Regions from separate parts of the Arthrobacter sp. 10L424 genome, predicted to be linked through region 1. Evidence: riboswitches for the same ligand, from Rfam matches in the RefSeq annotation. Region 1 holds a riboswitch; each other region holds the start of a gene.

Region 1 (7,038 bases):
GCCACCAGCATCTTCGCCCAGCTGGAAGCCGTCCGGCGGGGTGCCGGGATCGGCCTGCTGCCCAACTTCCTGGTGGTGGGCGACCCCACGTTCCTACCCGTGCTGCCGGACGACTTCCAGCGGCAGCTCCCCATCTGGGCGGTGGCACGGGCCGAGTCCCTGCGTTCGGCGCCGGTGCAGGCCGTGCTGGAGGCGATCCGGACCGAGATTTCCGCGCGCCAGGACGTGTTGGCGGGCTGAGCCGGCCAGCTGACGCGGTGCGGGGCCCCGATCCGGCAGATTCAGGAGTCGGCGATTCCGTTGTAGGTGGACCAGAAGTCGGCCAGCGAGAGCGGTTGACCCAGGAGCAGCGCTTCAAGGTAAAGAAGGTGTGTGTGCCAGCCGGGCAGGTAGTCCGCGGCGTGGTTTCCGAGCCCGTCGTGCTGCAACGCCAAGCGTGTCGACCTGCCGCCTGAAGTGAGCACAATCCTCACTTGCGAGAGAGGTTCGTCTGGGAACTCCCACGTCATGCCAAGAATCTGCGCCGCTTCACACTCTTGAATACGGCTGGTGCAGACATAGCCTTTGGCATGCTTAATCGTGATGGCGTTGCCGACGAGGAACCTCCCCGAGATCAGTTTCCCCAGCCAGTGCGGCAAAGCCTCAGGGCTGGTGAGCCCCCACCAGACGCGCTCCGCAGGCACGGCCATGGACCAGTTGTGGGTCACCCGCTGGTTCGCAGCGTGGAGCGAACTGTTGAGGAGTGGCATAACCGGAGCCTAGCGCAGTGGTGGATCGCTGCCGCAGGAGCGGCCTGTTGAATCGGCGGCGCAGACGGCAACAGCCCGGGTCCCGCAGTGCGGGGCCCGGGCTGTTGCCGTTGCTTCGTTGTTGCTGTCGGTTCTGCTTGCCTACTTCTTGGCAGCGGCGAGCAGGTCCGCGGTGCCCTGGGCATCCGCGGCGTCGACGTCGTGCAGGGAGATACCGCGGGTTTCCTTGAGGAAGAACACGGCCACCATCGTGACCACGCAGGCGCCGAGCAGGTAGATGGCCACCGGCGTCGAGGACTTGAACTGGCTGAGCAGGGCGACGGCGATGATCGGCGCCATTGAGCCGGCCACGATCGAGGTGACCTGGTAGCCCAGCGAAACGCCGGAGTAGCGCATCCGGGTCGGGAACATTTCGGCCATGATGGCCGGCTGGCCGGCGTACATGAGCGAGTGGAACAGCAGGCCGATGGTGATCGCCGCGAGGATGATGAGGTCGTTCTTGGTGTCCATCATCGGGAAGGCGAAGAAGCCCCAGGTGCCGCCCAGAATGGCGCCCGCCATGTAGACCTTCTTGCGGCCGAGGCTGTCGGAGAGCTTGCCGACCATGGGGATCACGGCGAAGTGGATTGCGTGCGCCACGAGCAGCAGGAGCAGGATCCGGGAGGTGTCCGTCTGGACGATGACCTTCAGGTAGGTGATGGAGAACGTGACCACGAGGTAGTAGAGGATGTTCTCCGCGAAGCGCAGGCCCATGGCGGTGAAAACGCCGCGGGGGTAGCGGCGGAACACTTCGCCGACGCCGTAGCCCTTCTTCTCTTCCGCGACTTCCTTCTGGGCCTCCAGGAAGATGGGGGCGTCAGTGACCTTGGTCCGGATGTAGTAGCCGACCAGCACGATCACGGCGGAGAGCCAGAAGGCCACGCGCCAGCCCCAGCTGAGGAAGTCAGCGGAAGACAGCGTGGCGGACAGCGCGAACAGCACACCGGTGGCGAGCAGGTTGCCCAGCGGAACGGCGGACTGCGGCCAGGAGGACCAGAAGCCGCGGGACTTGCTGGGGCTGTGCTCGGCAACGAGCAGGACTGCACCGCCCCATTCACCGCCAACAGCGAAGCCCTGGGCGAAGCGCAGGAAGACGAGGAGTGCCGGAGCCCAGTAGCCGATCTGCTGGAAGGTGGGCAGGCAGCCCATCAGGAAGGTGGAGACGCCCACCAGGATGATGCTGAGCTGGAGCAGCTGCTTGCGGCCGAACTTGTCGCCGAAGTGGCCGAAGACGATGCCGCCGATGGGGCGGGCAACGAAGCCGACGGCGTAGGTCAGGAAGGCGGCGATGATGCCGTCAAGTTCCGTGCCGGAGTTCGGGAAGAAGATCTTGCCGAAGACGAGGGTCGCCGCGGAGGCGTAGAGGAAGAACTCATACCATTCGACTACGGTGCCGGCCATGGAGGCCGTTACAACTTTCTTGAGGCCGGACGATTTGACGTCTTCCTCTTCCGGCCGCCTGGCGGCAGCGTTTTGCGTACTCATTTCGACTCCTTTGGCGTCTCCGTCGACACCCTATGGACCTCTGGGCAATGGATACCTGTGATTTGTGACACGGGCATCATTCTCAACGAGTATGGACGCTCAAGCCCCGGTCCTCAACGGCCATTAGTGCAGAGCGCATCTGCAAAAATGCACAACTGGCCTCATTCTCCGGTGCTTCCGTCCACGGATTCGCGCAGCAAATCGGCGTGGCCGTTGTGCCGGGCGTACTCCTCGATCATGTGGCAAAGGATCCACCGCAGGCTGGGCGCCCCGCCGTCGGGCCATGCACGGCGTGCCAGCGAGTCCGTCCCGCCGTCGGCGAGGGCCTCGCCCACGAGGGTGCGCGAGCGCACAGCGGCGTCCTGCCAGCGGGTGCGGAGCTCGCCGGCGGAGTTCCCGGCGGCCGAGGCAAATTCCCAGGGCGGTTGCCGGTCCTTCCTCCGGCGCCAGTCCGGGCCCGACGTCGTTCTGCCGGACCGGCGCGGCCCGTCCGGCAGAGTGCCGAAGTACGCCTAGCCGAAGAAGTTCTGCCGAAGCTGGGTGCTGAGCTGGCCGATCTCGGTCAGGAAACCGTCGTGTCCGATCGGCGCCTCGATGGTGTGGACGGCCACGTCCCCCGGCAGGGCGGCGGCGAGCGCCCGGGACTGGGCCGGGAAGTACAGCCGGTCCGAGTCGACGGCTGCCACCAGGAATTCCGCCGTGGCCGGGGCCAGGGCCTCCGTGAGGGCGCCGCGGCCGCGGCTGATGTCATGGCTCATGAGCGCTTCGGTGATGGCGATGTAGCTGTTCGCATCGAAGCGGCGGACCAGCTTGTTGCCCTGGTGGTCGAGGTAGCTCTCCACCTGGTAGCGGCCGCGGCCGGCCAGCGAGCCTGCTTCCAGCGGGGCCTCTTGTTCCTGGGCATTCCGGCCGAACCGTCCATCCAGCTCCGCGGCCGAGCGGTAGGTGATGTGGGCGATCCGCCGGGCCAGTGCCAGGCCTGCTTCCGGCTGCTGACCGCCGTAGTAGTCCCCGCCGTTGAAGTTGGGGTCCTGCCTGATGGCCAGGGTCTGGGCCTGGGCGAAGGCAATCTGTTCGGCGGTGCTGCTGGCGCCCACCGAAAACACGCCGCAGCGCCGGACCCGGTCCGGGTAGCTGACGGCCCACTCGAGTGCCCGCGCCCCGCCCAGTGAACCGCCCAGCACGGCGTACCAGCTGCGGATGCCCAGGGCGTCCGCCAGCCTGGCTTCGGCCGCCGTCGTGTCCCGCAGGGTGACCAGCGGGAAGCGGGACCCCCAGGGCCGGCCGTCCGGCGCCGGCGTCGAGGGTCCCGTCGAGCCGTAGCAGCCGCCAAGGATGTTGATAGAGACGACGAAGTACTTGTCCGTGTCCACGGGGGCGCCGGGTCCGGCAAGCTGCTCCCACCACCCCGGTTCCTCGCCGGCACCCCGCGTGACGTGGGTGTCCCCCGTCAGGGCGTGTTCGATCAGCACCGCATTGGAGCCGTCCGGATTGAGGGTTCCCCAGGTCTCATAGCCAAGGGTGACATCCGGCAGCCGGGCGCCGGATTCGAGGTCCAGGTCGCCAATCCGGAGGTACCGGACCGTTCCATCCAGGGCTGCATCACCCGGAACCGGGGCCTGGACGTGGGCGGTCGTGTTTACGGGTGCACCCTGGCGGGTGACGGCAATCGTCATGTGAGGACCTAACTTCGCGCTTGCCCACCGTCAGCTGACCGGCAGGCCAGGTCTTCACCCGGGGCACCCCGCCGCGAAAGGAGGGTTGCCGGCCAGCAAGCCGGGGCTGTCGCTGGCACTCATGACCTGCACTGAGCTTACGAAATGCGGCGGCGTTGTGGCGAAGATTGTGACGCCCGTGTGACAGCCACATGCGTCAGCACCGCAGTTTCCCCACTTTTGAAGGCCGTGGGCGGCGGGTCGCCCCGGAGTGTCGGCGACTCCCGGCCTCATGCCCGCAAAGGTGGGGAAACTCGGCGTTGACCTCGCTTAGGCGTCCTTGGCCGCCCGGAAGCCGGCTTCGAGGTCCGCGAGGATGTCGTCGATGTGCTCCAGGCCCACGGACAGGCGCACCAGACCGGGGTTGACGCCGGCAACGGCCTGCTGCTCCGGGGAGAGCTGGCTGTGCGTGGTCGACGCCGGGTGGATGACCAGCGAGCGCACGTCACCGATGTTCGCGACGTGCGAGTGCAGCTCCAGGGCGTCGACGAACCGCTTGCCGGCCTCCGCTCCCCCGGCGATGTTGAAGGCCACGACGGCGCCGGTCCCCCTGGGCCCGTACTTGCGGCCGCGCTCGTACCAGGGGCTCGACGGCAGCCCGGCATAGGCGACCGATTCGACGTCGTCCCTGGCCTCGAGCCATTCGGCGACAGCGGTGGCGTTGGCGACGTGCCGCTCCACGCGCAGGCTCAGGGTCTCGATGCCCTGGGCGATGAGGAAGGCGTTGAACGGGGATACCGCCGAGCCGAGGTCGCGCAGCAGCTGGACGCGTGCCTTGAGGATGTAGGAGAGGTTGGCGCCGAGGGCGCCGTCCTTGCCGAGGTCCCGGGCGTAGACCAGGCCGTTGTAGGTGGGGTCAGGGGTGTTGAATCCCGGGTACCGCTCCGGATCCGCGCCGAAGTCGAAGTTGCCGGAGTCCACGATCACGCCGGCGATCGCGGCGCCGTGGCCGCCGAGGTACTTGGTGGCGGAGTGGACCACGATGTCCGCGCCCCATTCGATCGGCCGGATGAGGTACGGCGTGGAAAGGGTGTTGTCCACGATCAGCGGCACCCCGGCCTCATGGGCCACCTGCGAGATGCCCTCGATGTCCAGGACGTCCTGGCGCGGGTTGGAGACCACTTCGCCGAAGAACAGCTTGGTGTTGGGCTGCACGGCGTCGCGCCACTGGGCCAGGTTGTCCGGGTCCTCCACAAACGTTACGAAGATACCGAACTTCTTCAGGGTGTGCGCCAGGAGGTTGTAGGTGCCGCCGTAGAGGCTGGGGCTGGCCACCACATGGTCTCCGGCCTCGGCGATGTTCAGGATCGCGAAAGTCTCCGCGGCCTGCCCGGAGCTCAGCAAGAGCGCCGCGAGCCCGCCTTCCAGGCTGGCCACGCGCTGTTCCACGGCGTCCTGGGTGGGGTTGCCGATCCGGGTGTAGATGGGAGCCAGTTCGGCGAGGGCGAACCGGTTGGCGGCGCTTTCAGCGCTGGGGAAGACGAACGACGTCGTCTGGTAGATCGGAAGCGACCGGGCACCGGTGGCGCTGTCCGGCTCCTGGCCGGCGTGGATCTGGCGGGTTTCGAAGGACCAGGCGTTGGACATCGGAGACTCCTTTGGGGACTGGGCACAGACTGCCCGGAGCTCCTTGGCCCGGGTCAACTCTGGCGCCGCGCTTGCCTTCCGGCGGGCGCCGGACGGCCAGGTCTTCACCCGGGGCACCCCACCGCGATACGAGGGTTGCCGGCCAGCAAGCCGGGGCTGTGCGCTGGCACTCATGACCTGACCCCAGTCTAGGAACGGGTTCCGGGCTCTGGATAGCTTTGTGACGAAGATGAAGCCGGGCGGCCGGCTGGCCCGGCCGGGCCCCCTGGTTCCGCGCAATGACGCGGAAAAGAGCACTTCGGGGGCACCCCGAAAATGACATCCCATCTCGGTTAGGCGAGCCTAAGCTGAGAGCCGCATCACAAAGTGCCAAGATGAGGTCATGCGCATGGATCACGTCTCTTACGCCTGTGAACAAGATGGCCTCGCTGCCACCACCGAACGAATTGCGTCTGCCCTCGGCGTCGAAGCCGTGAAGGGCGGAGTACACCCCCGATTCGGGACCCGCAACATGATCATCCCGCTCGCGGGACACAAGTACCTGGAGGTCGTGGAGGTCCTGAACCACCCGGCCTCCGACAAGGCCCCCTTCGGCCAGGCCGTCCGTGCCCGCTCCGAAGCAGGCGGCGGCTGGATGGGCTGGTGCGTCGAGGTTGACGACCTGGCCCCGTTCGAGGAGCGGCTCGGCCGCGCCGCCGTCAACGGCAACCGCAAGTTCCCGGACGGCCGCGAACTGGTCTGGAAGCAGATCGGCATCCTCGGGCTCATCGCCGATCCCCAGGTCCCGTACATGCTCAGGTGGGAAGGCGACCCGGAACTCCACCCGTCGAAGGCCTACGAGAGCCAGGTCAAGATGTCCGCCCTCACGATTGCCGGCTCCGCCGAGCGCGTCACCGAATGGCTGGGTGTTCCGGTGGAAAAGCCGCTGGAAGACGTGGCCGTGAACTGGATCGCTCCCCGCGGAACCCCCGGCATCCTGTCCGTCACGTTCGAGACGGCCTCCGGAGCCGTCACGATCTGACGTTTCACCGCCCCACACTTCGGCCGCCATCAGCGGGTGCCAATGACGTCACCCACCGATGACGGCCGAAATACTTTAACGCCAATACAGAAACGGCGCACCGGCGGCCCGGCCGGCTCTGAAAGGCGACGCGGGGTCACTTCGCGCCCGTCCAGTGCCTCCGGATGGGCTCGAAGTGACTCCGCGTTGCTTTGTGTTGGTGCGCACTCAGCCCAGGCCGATGGCCTTGCCAAAGAGGCTGAAGCCGACGAATGCCACGATGTCCAGGACGGCGTGGGCGATCACGAGCGGCATCAGCCGGCGGGTTTTGGTGTAGACCACGGCGAAGATGACGCCCATGATGGCATTGCCGATGAACGGGCCGAACCCCTGGTACAGGTGGTAGCTGCCCCGCAGCATGGCGCTGGCGAAGATGGCCGCAGGCACGGACCAGCCGAGCTTC
Region 2 (7,038 bases), on a different contig from region 1:
GGTTGTCGCCCTGTCCGTTGAGCTCCACTTCGAGGGCTTCCTCGAGGGCGCGGAGCTGCCAGCGGAAGGCGCCGTGGGTCTGCGGTGCGGCCCGGAACGACAGGGCATCCTGCACTGAGGCGTCCCGGCCGTCCTGCTCCAGCCAGCCGCCGCGGACCAGCCGGCGGACGTTCCCGGCGGAGACAGCCTGGCCGTCGACGGCCTTGGCCGCCTGCACGGCCGCGGAGAAGGGGCTGAGGTTCCCGCCGCCGTCGTACCGTGCGGTCGCTTCCAGCGAGAGCGCCAGCGCGGTGTCGGCCAGGTCCGCCAGGCGCAGGAGCCGTCCCAGCAGGAGCGCGCCCACGCCGATCGAGTAGGAGTTGGCGCTGACCAGGGCCAGAGCTTCCCCCGGCGCCAGGGCCAGGGGCTCCAGCCCGGCGGCGGCGAGTGCCTCCCCGCCGGGGACGGGTGGCCCGTCCGGAGAGAGGACTTGTCCCTCCCCGATGGCGACGGCGGCGACGGCGGCGAGCTGGGTCAGGTCCGAGGATCCCACGGAGCCGTCGCGCGGGATCGCGGGAAGCACACCGCGGTTGAACAGCCGGGCGTAGAAACGCGCCGTCTCCGGGCGCACCCCCGAGCCTCCGCGGCTGAAGCCGATCAGCCTGGCAAGGACCGTGGCGCGGGCTTCGGCGGCGTCCAGCAGCCCGCCGACGCCGCTGTCGTGGTAGCGGACCACCTGGATCTGGTAGGCGAGGATTGATTCCTCGGCCACTGCCGTGTCGCGGCCGGACCCCAGCAGCGTGTTGAGGCCGTAGACCTTGTGCCCGGACTCAATGGCCCGCTGGACCACCTCCCGGGAGCGGCCCAGCACTTCGAGGGCCTGTTCGCTCAGGACCACCCGCACGGAGGGGTCGGCGGCCGCCGCGGCGACCTCCCGGGCGTGCAGCCGGGCCGTGCCGATGAGGAAGGACGCTGCGGCGGCCGGCTGGTCGGTCATGGCGCTAGAAGTCCCGCAGGTTCCGGCGGAGGCCGCCGTCGCCGTAGCTGGTCCGTATCAGCCCCCGGCGGCGGAGCACGGGGGTCAGCCGGTCCAGGACGCCGTGGACCGTCGCGGGGTCCACGAACCCGGAGAAGAGGAACCCGTCGCCGCCCACCTGCGCCCCGGTCTCTTCGAGGTAGTCCGCGATCTCCTCGGCCGTGCCGATGATGCTGTCCCCCGCGCCGCCGCTGCGGGCCTGGAGGAGCTGGCGCAGCGTGGAACCCGGCGGCGCGGCCTTGGTGAAGTGGTCGAGGGTGCCCTGGTTGCTGTTGGTGTGCAGCTCCGGCAGCGGGGCGTCGAGGTCGAACTGCTTGAAGTCGATGACGGAGAGGTAGGAGATGGAGTTGAGCTGGCTGTCGATGTCCCGCTGCGTCAGGTCCCGGCGCCGGGCCCGCAGGTCCTCCGCCTCCGCCCGCGAGCCGACCACCGTGGGCTTGAGGACAAACAGCACCTTGACGTCATCCGGGTTCCGGCCGGCGGCGGCGGCCTCCGCCCGGATGGAGTCCCGGTAGGCCTTCATCCCGTCCGCTCCCCGGGCGAGCGCAATCGCGACGTCGGCGTTGCCCCCGGCGAAGGCCTTGCCCCGCGGGGAGGCCCCTGCCTGCACCAGCACGGGTTCCTCCGGCAATGGTGCCGTGTTCAGCGGCCCGCGGACCTTGAAGAACTCGCCGTCGTGGTGGATCGGGTGGACTTTGGTGTGGTCCGCGAAAATGCCCCCGCCTGCGTCCTCCCGGATCGCGTCCGGTTCCCAGCTGCGCCACAGCCGGCGGACCACATCCACGAATTCCTCGGCCTTCTCATAGCGCCGGTCGTGTTCGATCTGCTGATCCAGGCCGTAGTTCTGGGCAGCGAGGTCGCTGCCGGAGGTCACCACGTTCCAGCCCAGCTGTTCGTGCGAGAAGTGCTGCAGGGTGGCCAGCAGCCTCGCCGCCGTGAACGGCGGGTAGAAGGAGGCGCTGATCGTGGGCACGATGCCCAGGTGCCTCGTGGCGGAGAACAGGTACGGCACGAGGGCCAGCGGATCGTGTTTCGGCGCGAAGGACGCCTGCGCCAGGGAAACTTCCGCGCTGCCGCCGTAGGTGTCCGGGACGGTGAGGGAATCCTCGATGATGAAAAGGTCCAGGCAGGAACGTTCAAAGGCCCGGACCGCGTCCTGGTACAGCGCCGGCTTCTTCCAGTCATAGCCGATCCCGTAGCCGGGGGTTCCCCAGCCCTGGACGCCGAAGCCGTGGCCCACAAACCACCCAAAATGCAGCATGGGACCGACTGTAGGGGCATCCGAGGCGTTCACGGCCACCTGATTTCATCCGGCGTAAAGGGACTTCACCTCCCGTCATTATCCCCCCGGAACCGCCGGATGGGTCCCCGCACTCCGGCGGATTCCGTTACCTAACATGACGACGGCGGCGGTGCCGGCCGGCGTCGCGGGTGTTACGTTTTTGGTGAGTAATGAGAACCGGCGCCAAGCCCTGACTGGCCGGTCGGCAACCCTCCCTTTCGCGGCGGGGTGCCTCAGGTGAATACTCGGCATATCGACCAATTCGAGCTGCAAGCGTGAAAGAAGGAGATCCGTCGTGCCTGACGCGTCCGCCCCCGCTGTCCCCGATACAGCACCCCGTACAGTGCCAGCCCCGGCCCCCGCCGTCCCCGCTGCCGGGGAGAGACTGGCGTACCGCCTGTTCACCGGCCCCGACGACCGCGCCTTCTGCGAGCGCGTCTCGGCCGCCCTGGCCGAGGGCTATGTGCTGCACGGCGGCCCGGCCGTCACGTCCAACGGCGGCAGCGTCATCGTGGCCCAGGCCGTGGTGCTGCCGGCCGCGATCGCCAGCGCCGATGCCGCCGTCGCCAATGCCGTGGATGACCTGGAGTTCGACGGCGAGGGCCACGCGTGAGCTACGCCGGAGACCTCAGCCCGCAGGAGGCCTGGGCCAAGCTGGAGGACGGCGCCATCCTGGTGGACGTGCGCACCGAGGGCGAATGGGCCCACATCGGCATCCCGGACACCAACGAGACCGACAACGATCCGCTGTTCATCCAGTGGAACCTCGCCGGCGGCATCCCCAACGCGCGCTTCGTGGAACAGCTGAAACAGCAGGCCCCCGAAGAGCCGGGCACCGAACTGGTCTTCCTGTGCCGTTCCGGCGCCCGCTCCATCGCCGCAGCCATCGCCGCGACGGAGGCCGGCTTCACCTCCTACAACGTCCTCGAGGGCTTTGAAGGCGAACCGGACCGCTACGGGGAGCGCACCGTCAACGGCTGGAAGAACCGCGGCCTGCCCACCAACCTCGGAAAGCACTAAGTGGCCTTCAACCCCGATGCCGCCGGCTGGAGCGCCGACACCCAGGCCGTCCGCGGCGGGCTCGACCGCACCGGCTTCCAGGAAACGTCCGAGCCGATCTTCCTGAACTCCGGCTTCGTCTACGAATCCGCGGCCGCCGCCGAGCGTGCGTTCACCGGCGAGGACGAACGCTTCGTCTACTCCCGCTACGGCAACCCCTCGGTGGCCACGTTCCAGGAACGGCTCCGGCTGCTCGAAGGCACCGAGGCCTGCTTCGCCACCGCCTCGGGAATGTCCGCCGTCTTCACGGCCCTCGGCGCCCTGCTGGCCGCCGGCGACCGCGTCGTCGCGGCCCGCTCGCTGTTCGGCTCGTGCTTCGTGATCCTCAACGAGATCCTTCCCCGCTGGGGTGTGGAGACGGTCTTCGTGGACGGCCCGGACCTGGAGCAGTGGCGCGCCGCACTGTCGGAACCCACGACGGCGGTCTTCTTCGAATCGCCGTCGAACCCGATGCAGGAAATCGTGGACATCGCCGCCGTGAGCAACCTGGCGCACGCCGCCGGGGCGACCGTCGTCGTCGACAATGTCTTTGCCACTCCCCTGCTGCAGCGCTGCGGGGAGCTGGGCGCGGACGTGATCGTCTACTCCGGCACCAAGCACATCGATGGCCAGGGCCGGGTGCTCGGCGGCGCGATCCTGGGTACCAAGGAGTTCATCGACGGCCCGGTCAAGCAGCTCATGCGCCACACCGGGCCGGCGCTTTCGGCGTTCAACGCGTGGGTGCTGACCAAGGGGCTGGAGACCATGGCCCTGCGGGTGAACCATTCCTCCGCTTCCGCGCTGCGGCTGGCGGAATGGCTTGAGGAGCAGCCCGCGGTCAGCTGGGTCAAGTACCCGCTGCTGCCGTCGCACCCGCAGCACGATCTGGCCGCCCGGCAGATGAAGGCCGGCGGCACCGTGCTGACCTTTGAGCTCTCCCCGTCCGCCGGGCGCTCGGCGAAGGAGGCCGCCTTCGCGCTGCTGGATGCGCTGCGGATCATCGACATCTCCAACAACCTCGGCGATTCGAAGTCCCTCATCACCCACCCCGCCACCACGACGCACCGCGCCATGGGGCCGGAGGGCCGCGCGGCAATCGGCCTCAGTGACGGCGTGGTGCGCCTCTCCGTGGGGCTCGAGGACATCGAGGACCTGGTCCGCGACCTGGGCCAGGCGCTCAAGCAGGTCTAGGTTTCCTCCGCGAGTTGGCATTTCGCGGCAGTGTTTCCTGAACACATTGCCGCGAAATGCGCACTCGGCGGCGGGCCCGCTCAGCCCTGGCGGATCCGCCTCAGGGACGTCCCCTGGTCAGCCTGGTCGCCCGCGGTTCCCTCCGTGGTCACCTCGACCGCCCGTTCGACGACGGCGGCGAGCCCGCCCGCGTGGAACGGCTCCCGCTGCAGCTGCGAACCCGAGCCCTCCGCCAGGATCCGGCCGACGCCCTCGCGGACCAGATCCAACTCGCCCTGCTCCTCGAGCACGGGGGCCACGAAGTCCACGAGCGACCAGACCACATCCGCGGCCGGGGCCGGAGTGAACGTTCCAAAGTCCAGCAACTCCCCGCGCAGTCCGCAGTTGCTGGCCTGCCAGGCCGCCATCCGCAGCAGCAGGGTCGGCACCGGGGCGGGTTCGACGCCGTCGTTCCATTCCCGGGACGCTGACTCGACCAGGGCACGCACGATCACTGCGATCAGCCCCGCGTCCTCGGCCCGCAGGCAGACATCCGCGACGCGGATCTCCACGGTGGGATGATGCCGTGCCAGCCGGGCGTCGAAATAGACCATCCCCTCGTCCATCAGGACGCCGCTTTCCACGAGCCGGGTCACCACCCTCCGGTAGACGGGAAGGCTGCCGAAGATCATGGTGGGGCCGGACCCGGGCCAGCGGTTCCACGCCTGGGTCCGGTAGCTTTCGAATCCGGTTTCGGCGCCATTCCAGTAGGGGGAGTTCGCGCTGAGCGCTATCAGCACGGCGAGCTTGTCCCGGATCCGGTCCATCACCGCCACGCCTTCCTCCGGGGACTCCACGAGGGTGTGGACGTGAAGGCCGCAGGTCAGCTGGTTCCGGACCGTGAGCCCGAAGCGCTGCTGCATGGTCATGTAGCGCTGCTTCGGCGTCAGGTGGGTGGCGGCGCCCTGCGGAGACGTGGCGAGGGCTGCGATGCGGCCGCCGTGCGCCCGGGCGGCGCGGTCCGCACGGCCGCGGCCCTGCCTGAGCTGCCGGAGCAGCTCCGGGTAGTCCAGGCAGGGGCGCGTCTGGGTTTCAATCTGTTCGAGCTTAAGTTCGTAGCTGAAGTCGGCGCCGTCCTCGTGGACCGGTTGCTGCCCGGGGAGAATCAGGGCGGCGTCCTGCTTAGGCGGGACCAGGACGGGCAGCATGACATCGGCGAGGGCAAGCAGCATCCCCGTTTCGGGATCCACTATGAGCAGTTCTTCCTCCACGCCGAAGGTGCGCATAAATCTATTGTGCGTCAGGAACCCCCAAAACGCTCAAGGTCCAACGCGGGGTCAGATCCGGCCCATGCGGGGCGTCCGGAGGGGCGGGATGTGGCCCCGCGTTGCTTGGAGCTGTTCAGCGGGTTCAGCGCATTCAGTCTTGGAAGTACTCGATCTTCGCGCCGATGGTGTTGAGGCGCTCGGCCAGGTCCTCGTAGCCGCGCTCGATCACGTAGATGTTGCGCAGTTCCGAGACGCCCCGGGCGGCGAGCATCGCCAGCAGCAGGCAGGCCGCGGGCCGCAGGGCCGGCGGGCAGCCAACCTCGGCTGCCCGCCATTTGGTGGGTCCGTTGACGTAGATCCGGTGCGGGTCCAGCAGCTGCACCTGGGCGCCGAGCTTGTTCAGTTCGGTCAGGTAGATCGCGCGGTTGTCGTAGACCCAGTCGTGGATCATCGTCTGGCCCGTGGCGTTAGCGGCGATGACCGCGAAGAACGGCAGGTTGTCGATGTTCAGCCCGGGGAACGGCATGGGGTGGATCTTGTCCTCGGGGGCGCGCAGTTCCGAGGGCCTGGTGGTGACGTCCACCAGCCGGGTCCGTCCGTTGCGGGCCAGGTACTCGCCGGACACTTCGAGCCGCTGGCCCATCTGTTCCAGGGTTGCGAGTTCGATTTCCATGAATTCGATCGGAACGCGGCGGATGGTGACTTCCGAGTCCGTGACGATGCCGGCGGTGATGAGGCTCATCGCCTCAATCGGGTCCTCGGAGGGGAAGTATTCGATGTCGACGTCGACGGCGGGGCGGCCGGTGATCTTCAGCGTGGTGGTGCCCACGCCGTCGATCTGCACGCCGAGCATCTGCAGGTAGAAGCACAGGTCCTGCACCATGTAGTTGGGGCTGGCGTTGCGGATGATGGTGGTGCCGCTGCGGTGGGCGGCGGCCATGATGGCGTTTTCGGTGACGGTGTCGCCGCGTTCGCTGAGCACGAAGGAGCGGTCGTGCCCGTCCGACGGCGGCGCCTGGACGGCGTAGAAACCTGACTTGGCGTCGACGCTGAGGCCAAACTGGCGCAGCGCCTGCATGTGCGGCTGCACGGTGCGGGTGCCGAGGTCGCAGCCGCCGGCGTAGGGCAGCCGGTACTCGCTGGATTCGTCAAGGAGCGGGCCCAGCAGCATGATGACGCTGCGGGTCCGGCGGGCGGCCTCCACGTCCATCGAGTCGAGGTCCAGCACGGCGGGGCGCCGGATCTGCAGGTCGTTGGCGTTGAGC
Region 3 (7,038 bases), on a different contig from region 1:
GGCGCGCCGAACACCTCGCAGCCGATGCCAAGAAGAACGCCGGCCACCTCGCCGCCGACGTCAAGAAGACCACCGGCAAACAGCTTAAGAAGGCCGACAAGGCCGTGCGCAAAGCCGTAGACCACACCCACGGAGCCTAAAACAGCAATGACCGGCACCACCCCCACCGCAGCCGCCCATCCCCTTCCGGCCGGGACCCCTCCGCTCTGGCGGGCGCCCTTCGCCGAACGGCCCGTTGACGCGACGGTCACCGTGCCGGGCTCGAAGTCCCTGACCAACCGGTACCTCGTGCTGGCGGCTCTCGCCGACGGGCCCTCGCGGCTGCGCGCTCCGCTGCACTCCCGGGATTCGGCCCTGATGATCGAGGCCCTGCGGCAACTCGGCGCCACCATCACCGAGGTTCCGGGCGACGGCGCCTTCGGCCCCGATCTGGCTGTCACGCCCATCAGCACGGAACCCTCCGGGGCTCCGGCCGCGATCGACTGCGGCCTGGCCGGGACGGTCATGCGCTTCGTGCCGCCTGTCGCGGCCCTGCGCCGGGGGGCGTCACTGTTCGACGGCGACCCCCACGCGCGCAAACGCCCGATGGGCACCATCATCGAGGCCCTGGCCGGACTCGGCGTAGCGGTCAGCGCGCCCGATGGCGGATCGGCGTCGTCATTGCCGTTCACCGTCCAGGGCACGGGGGAGGTCCGCGGCGGCCACCTCGTCATCGATGCCAGCGCCTCATCGCAGTTTGTCTCCGCCCTGCTGCTGGCCGGCGCCCGCTTCACTGACGGTCTTCACCTGGAGCACCGCAGCGCCGAAAACCCGGGCAAGCCCGTGCCGAGCCTGGACCACATCAACATGACCGTGGCCGTGCTGCGCGGCGTCGGCGTGAGCGTCGATGACTCCGTTCCGAACCACTGGGTTGTCTCCCCCGGTCCGATCCGCGCCTTTGACCAGCGGATCGAACAGGACCTCTCTAACGCCGGCCCCTTCCTGGCGGCGGCCCTCGCCACCCGCGGGACCGTGCGGATCCCCAACTGGCCCGCAGAGACCACGCAGGTCGGCGACCTCTGGCGCGGCATCCTCACGGCCATGGGTGCCGCCGTCACACTCACGGACGGCACCCTGACGGTCACCGGCGGGGCCGAGATCAAGGGTGCCGACTTCGACGAGACCAGCGAGCTCGCGCCCACCGTGGCAGCACTGTGCGCCCTCGCCACCGGCCCCTCGCGACTGACCGGCATCGCCCATCTCCGCGGGCACGAAACGGACCGGCTCGCCGCCCTCGTGGCCGAGATCAACCGCCTGGGCGGGGATGCCGAGGAGACCGGCGACGGCCTCGTCATCCGCCCGGCGCCGCTGCGCGGCGGCGTCGTCCACAGCTATGCCGACCACCGCATGGCCACGGCGGGCGCCATCCTTGGCCTGGCAGTGCCCGGCGTCGAGGTCGAGGACATCGCGACGACGGCCAAGACCATGCCGGACTTCCCACAACTCTGGGAAGCCATGCTGGCGCAGCGAACCGCAGCAGAGAAGGACTCCGCCGGTGGCACGCAGCACTGATTCCTGGGACGAATCCGACGTCCGGATCCGCCCCAACAAAAAGGGATCCCGGCCCCGTACCAAGGACCGGCCCGCCTATGACGACGCCGTCACCGGCCGGATCATCACCGTGGACCGCGGCCGCTACACCGCCGTCGTCGCCGAAGGCACACCCGAAGAGCGCAAGATCATCGCGGCCCGCGCCCGGGAGCTGCGCCGCAACCCGGTCGTTGCGGGCGACTTCGTCTCCCTTGTCGGGGACGTCAGCGGCGAACCGGACACGCTGGCCAGGCTGGTCAAGATCCAGGACCGCAAGACCCTCCTGCGGCGCAGCGCCGACGACACGGACCCGATCGAGCGCGCCGTCGTCGCCAATGCCGACACGCTGGTGATCGTCGTGGCGGCCGCCAACCCGGAGCCGCGGACCGGCTTCATCGACCGCGCCCTCGTCGCCGCGTACGACGCCGGCATCGAGCCGCTGCTACTGGTCACCAAGGCCGACGTCAAGGATCCCGCGGAACTCCTCTCCAATTACCAGCACCTTGCCTTCCCGGTGATCATCTCCAAGACGGCGGATTCCGCTGCCTCCGGCATCGACGCCCGCTCCGACGACGGCCTGTCCGCGCGCCTGGACAAGGACGCCGTCTCGCAGCTGCGCGGCCACCTCGACGGGAAGGTCACCGTCATGCTGGGCCATTCCGGCGTCGGCAAATCCACCATGGTGAACGCCCTGACCGGCGCCGAGCGCGCCACCGGCGGGGTCAACGCCGTTACTGGACGCGGCCGCCACACGTCGTCCTCCGCCCTGGCCCTCAAGGTCAACGATGCCCCGGCGGGCAGCTGGATCATCGACACCCCGGGCATCCGCTCCTTCGGCCTGGCCCACGTGGACCCGGACCGGATCCTGCGGTCCTTCCCGGACCTCGAGCCCGGCACCGACGACTGCGAGCGGGGCTGCAAGCACGATTCCAGCGCCGTCAACTGCGGAGTGGACGCCTGGGTGGCTGCCGGCCACGCGGGCGAATCCGGCCCGGCCCGGCTCGCCTCGCTCCGCCGCCTGCTGGGGACGGACCCGCGGATGGAAGCACAGGACGTCAAGGAACTGGGCACCGTCTCGTAGCCGGCTGCGGTGCCGCCTACCGCTCCCCCGCCCGCTTTGGCGGTAGTTTGGAACCATGAGTCAACCCGCTTCGAGCTACAACGATGACCTGCGCCTTGCCCATGTACTGGCAGATTCCGTAGATTCCCAGACCATGAGCCGCTTCAAGGCGCTCGACCTTCGGATCGAGACGAAGCCGGACCTCACGCCGGTGACCGACGCCGACAAGTCAGCCGAGGAAGCCATCCGCGGCCAGCTGTCCCGCTCCCGCCCCCGCGACGCCGTGCTCGGCGAGGAATTCGGCAGCTCCGGCCACGGCTCCCGCCGCTGGATCATCGACCCGATTGACGGGACCAAAAACTTCGTCCGCGGCGTCCCCGTCTGGGCCACACTGATCGCCCTTGTCGACGAAGGCGAGCCGGTGGTCGGCGTCGTAAGCGCCCCCGCACTGGGCAAACGCTGGTGGGCCGCCAAGGGCGCCGGAGCCTACATGGGCCGGTCGCTGGCCGCCGCCACCCGGCTGAAGGTCTCCAACGTCTCGGAACTCTCGGACGCCTCCCTGTCCTACTCCAGCCTGGGCGGCTGGAAGCAGCGCGGCAACCTCGACGAGTTCCTCGGCCTCACCGAGGAAGTCTGGCGCACCCGCGCCTACGGGGACTTCTGGTCCTACTGCCTCGTGGCCGAAGGCGCCGTCGACATCGCCTGCGAGCCCGAGCTGAACCTCTACGACATGGCCGCCCTGGTACCCATCGTCACCGAGGCAGGCGGGCGCTTCACCTCCCTGGAAGGCGAAGACGGCCCCTTCGGCGGCAACGCCCTCGCCACCAACTCGATCCTCCACTCCGAGGTCCTCAAGCGCCTCAACCCCGGCCTGGACGACCTGCTCTAGCAACCCGCGGACCCGCCCCAAGGATTCCGCAACCTCCCTGTACGACGCTGTCCAAGACGGCCGGCCTCAGCCGGCCTCAAGGTAGGGCATCTTTTTGGGAGGAGAGCAGCCTTGTCTGACACAGCTCATGCCCGGACTGGCGGCACCGCCGGGATCGGCCCCGTACTACTGGTGCTCATGGCGAAGTACCGGGACCTGGGGCCCGAATCGGCCGCCGCACTGCACGCAGCCGCCACCGGGCTCGCGCCGCAGCTTCTCGCCGGCGGCTCGCCCGTCGCCGCTTCCGTGGTCCTGTCCACCTGCAACCGATTCGAAATCTACTGCGAAGTCCCGTCCGAGGCGGGCCTGGCAGCCGCCCGCACGGACGTCCTCGAGTCGGTCCATCTCGGTTCCGGGCTGCCCACGATCCGCCTTTCGGGCCTCTTCGAGGAACTACGGGGAACTGCGGCCGCGGAACACCTTTTCGCCGTTGCAGCGGGGCTGGATTCCGTCGTCGTGGGTGAACGCGAAGTCGCCGGCCAGGTCCGGCGCGCACTCTCGGACGCGCAGGCCGCCGGAACCACCAGCGGACGGCTGGGCAGGCTGTTCCAGGCCGCATCCCGCACCGCGAAGGACGTGGGGGCACAGACCGCACTCAGCAGCGCGAGCAGATCCATCGCTTCCGTTGCCCTGGACCTTGCCGCCGCCGGAGGCCCGCGGGACGGCACCAAACAGGCCGGAATCGCCGGCGCGTCGGCCGTTCTCTTCGGGACCGGCGCCTACGCCGCGTGCGTCGCGGAGCTGCTCCGGAACCGGAAATGTACCGACATTTCGGTCTTCTCCCACTCCGGCCGCGCGAAGACCTTCGTGGCGGCCAGGGGCGGCACCGCCCTCTCCGCCGGCCAGCTGCCGGCAGCCGTTGCGGGGGCGGACCTCCTCATTGGCTGCAGCGGCTCGGGGGCCCGGCTCGACGCTGCCGCCCTCACCTGGTGGCGTGAGGGTGCGGCCCGTCCGCTCACCATCATCGACCTCGCTCCCAGCCACGATTTCGACCCCCGCGTGGGCGGGCTGCCAGGCGTCGAACTCATCACGCTGGAATCGGTGCACCGCGCTGCTCCCCCGGCGGACGCCGCGGCGCTGCGCCGCGCCCGCGCCCTGGTCCAGCAGGCGGCACGCCACTTCGAGGAAGAGGAAGCCGGGCGCGCCGTGGACACCGCCGTCGTCGCCCTGCGCGAGCACCTCCATCAGGTCCTCCACAGCGAAATGGAACGCGTCAGCAAACAGCATGGCCGGTCTGCCTCGGCTGACGACGTGAACCTCGCCCTCCGGCATCTGATCCGGCGCCTGCTCCATACCCCGACGGTCCGCGGCCGGGAGCTCGCCGCGCTTGGGCGCCAGGACGACTACGCCGCTGCCCTCGATGCCCTGTTCGGCCTCAGCATCTCCACCGGCAGCCAGCGGACCGCCCCGAGCCGGGACGCCGCCCGGCCAGTCCGGGAACCCGCCGAAGAGCCCGCCGAAGCGGTCGCAGCGACGGCAAATCCGGTCTGCGGCGGCACCGCCCGCCCGGGCGCCGGATGCCCGGGAACCTGTTCAACTTTGCAGCTCCTGACGAGGCCCCGGACCGGCATCGCCGCAGCCAGCGCAGCGTGCTAGCGAGTGTGCTAGCGCCCGCGTAACAAACAGCTTCACAATCAGCCAGCACCTTTTCGCGCGGGCGGGGAATGTCCTAGGCTCGAAACAGGTCACGAGTGCCAGCGCTAAACCCCGGTTTGCTGGCCGGCAACCCTCCATTCGCGGCGGGGTGCCCCGGGTGACGACCTGGCCGGTCCGGAACGGACCCGGCAAGCGCGGATCCCCGGTACGTGGGGTCCTTTTCAAGCGAGGTCCCATGACGACTGCCACCATTCCCGCCACCCCCGAACTCCATGCCGTCGCCGGCCAAGCGCATCCCGATGCGCGGTTCGCCATCGCCCGCCGTCCGCTGGCCGCGGTGACGGGCGCCGAGATCCAGGCGCCGCTGATCCGGGGCGGCCACGTCCGCTACGCCAATCTGGACTACGGTGCCTCGGCGCCCGCACTGTCGGTGGTCTCGGCCTACCTCAACGAAATCCTGCCGTTCTACGCCAGCGTCCACCGCGGCGCCGGCTATGCCTCCCAGATCAGCACCTCGGTCTACGAGAACTCCCGCACCATCGTCCGCGATTTCGTGGGCGGCCGCCCGGACGACGCCGTGATCTTCACCCGGAACACCACCGACTCCCTGAACCTGCTGGCCGGCTGCCTGCCCGTCGTCGACGGCGTGCACACCGGCGAGGTTCTCTACCTCGACATCGAACACCATGCCAACCTTCTGCCCTGGCAGCGGGTGCCGCACCGCAGCGTCATCGCCGCGCCCACCCTCGCCGCCACGCTGGAACTGCTCCGCGGGGAACTCGCCCACGGCGGCGTCAGCCTGCTCGCCGTCACCGGCGCCTCCAACGTCACCGGAGAGATCCTGCCGATCCGGGCACTGGCCGCCCTGGCCCACGAATACGGCGCCCGGATCGTCGTCGACGCCGCCCAGCTGGCCCCGCACCGGCGGATCGACATCGCCGCGGACGGCGTCGACTACCTAGCGTTCTCCGGGCACAAGCTCTACGCGCCCTTCGGCGCGGGCGTGCTGGTGGGCCGTCCCGACTGGCTCGACGCCGGCACGCCGCACCTGGCCGGCGGCGGAGCCGTGCAGGACGCCCGGATTGACACGGTCAGCTGGACCACCGGCCCCGCCCGGCATGAAGGCGGCTCTCCCAATGTCCTCGGCGCCGCCACCCTGGCCCGGGCCACCCAGGTCATCGCCGGCCTGGACGTGGAACAGTGGCACGCGCACGAAAACGCCATCCGGTCGTTCCTCGTCGAGGGCCTCGCCCGGATCGACGGCGTGACCGTTCACCAGATCTTCGCGGACAGTGCGTCCTACGACGTGCCGGCAGGCCACGAACCGGGGAACGGGGCCGGCACCGGCACGATCGGCGTCGTCAATTTCTCCGTTGAAGGCTACGACGCGGGCCTGGTGGCGGCGTATCTCTCGGCCGAACACGGCATCGGGCTGCGCGACGGCCGGTTCTGCGCGCACCCCCTGCTCCGTCGGCTCGGGCTGCCCTCCGGCTCGCTGCGGGCCAGCTTCGGAGTCGGGTCCCGGCTGGAGGACGCCCAGCGTCTGCTCGCCGGTATCCAGGAGCTGCGCCAGACCGGCCTCGGCTGGGACTACGTGGTGGACGCGGGAAGGTGGGTTCCGGCCAACGACACCCGCAGCTACCCGCACTGGGCACCCAACACGCCCGGCACTGCCGGCGCGGCCCCCTGCACCCAGGACTGACCGGGCGGGGAACCAACCTGGCATCGCAGCCCCTGCCGCGTGCGGTAAATTCGAAAGGTACCCATCCGGACCTGCCGAAGGAGATCGCACGTGGCACGCGGTGGCCCCAAACTGCACGGGGAACGGCGCCAGGAGCTCGGGCAGAGCTTCCAGGACGGCGGGGAGCACTACGAACGCGTGCGC

The links. A riboswitch is a leader RNA that binds a small molecule or an ion and turns the genes downstream of it on or off. The one in region 1 is predicted to bind S-adenosylmethionine.
Region 2: linked by a shared signal. The riboswitch ahead of AC1DC5_RS17000 (DUF1737 domain-containing protein) and the one ahead of AC1DC5_RS09845 (bifunctional o-acetylhomoserine/o-acetylserine sulfhydrylase) in region 1 are both predicted to bind S-adenosylmethionine.
Region 3: linked by a shared signal. The riboswitch ahead of AC1DC5_RS13975 (aminotransferase class V-fold PLP-dependent enzyme) and the one ahead of AC1DC5_RS09845 (bifunctional o-acetylhomoserine/o-acetylserine sulfhydrylase) in region 1 are both predicted to bind S-adenosylmethionine.

The regions. Positions count from the first base shown of each region.
Region 1 is NZ_JBFTJH010000004.1:25,127-32,164, reverse strand. Features, by position in the region: gene AC1DC5_RS09870 (LysR family transcriptional regulator) at 1-240, shown strand, start outside; gene AC1DC5_RS09865 (SRPBCC domain-containing protein) at 282-749, opposite strand; gene AC1DC5_RS09860 (MFS transporter) at 891-2,273, opposite strand; gene AC1DC5_RS09855 (mycothiol transferase) at 2,435-2,770, opposite strand; gene metX (homoserine O-acetyltransferase MetX) at 2,786-3,949, opposite strand; SAM riboswitch class IV at 3,961-4,076, opposite strand; gene AC1DC5_RS09845 (bifunctional o-acetylhomoserine/o-acetylserine sulfhydrylase) at 4,259-5,632, opposite strand; SAM riboswitch class IV at 5,638-5,753, opposite strand; gene AC1DC5_RS09840 (VOC family protein) at 5,958-6,596, shown strand; gene AC1DC5_RS09835 (CPBP family intramembrane glutamic endopeptidase) at 6,804-7,038, opposite strand, start outside.
Region 2 is NZ_JBFTJH010000011.1:127,214-134,251, forward strand. Features, by position in the region: gene AC1DC5_RS16990 (aromatic amino acid ammonia-lyase) at 1-976, opposite strand, end outside; gene AC1DC5_RS16995 (NtaA/DmoA family FMN-dependent monooxygenase) at 981-2,276, opposite strand; SAM riboswitch class IV at 2,464-2,579, shown strand; gene AC1DC5_RS17000 (DUF1737 domain-containing protein) at 2,641-2,910, shown strand; gene AC1DC5_RS17005 (rhodanese-like domain-containing protein) at 2,907-3,317, shown strand; gene AC1DC5_RS17010 (O-succinylhomoserine sulfhydrylase) at 3,318-4,526, shown strand; gene AC1DC5_RS17015 (glutamate--cysteine ligase) at 4,607-5,791, opposite strand; gene AC1DC5_RS17020 (UDP-N-acetylglucosamine 1-carboxyvinyltransferase) at 5,925-7,038, opposite strand, start outside.
Region 3 is NZ_JBFTJH010000008.1:16,376-23,413, reverse strand. Features, by position in the region: gene AC1DC5_RS14000 (DoxX family protein) at 1-140, shown strand, start outside; gene aroA (3-phosphoshikimate 1-carboxyvinyltransferase) at 148-1,551, shown strand; gene rsgA (ribosome small subunit-dependent GTPase A) at 1,535-2,650, shown strand; gene hisN (histidinol-phosphatase) at 2,706-3,518, shown strand; gene AC1DC5_RS13980 (glutamyl-tRNA reductase) at 3,696-5,153, shown strand; SAM riboswitch class IV at 5,241-5,354, shown strand; gene AC1DC5_RS13975 (aminotransferase class V-fold PLP-dependent enzyme) at 5,389-6,855, shown strand; gene AC1DC5_RS13970 (class I SAM-dependent methyltransferase) at 6,946-7,038, shown strand, end outside.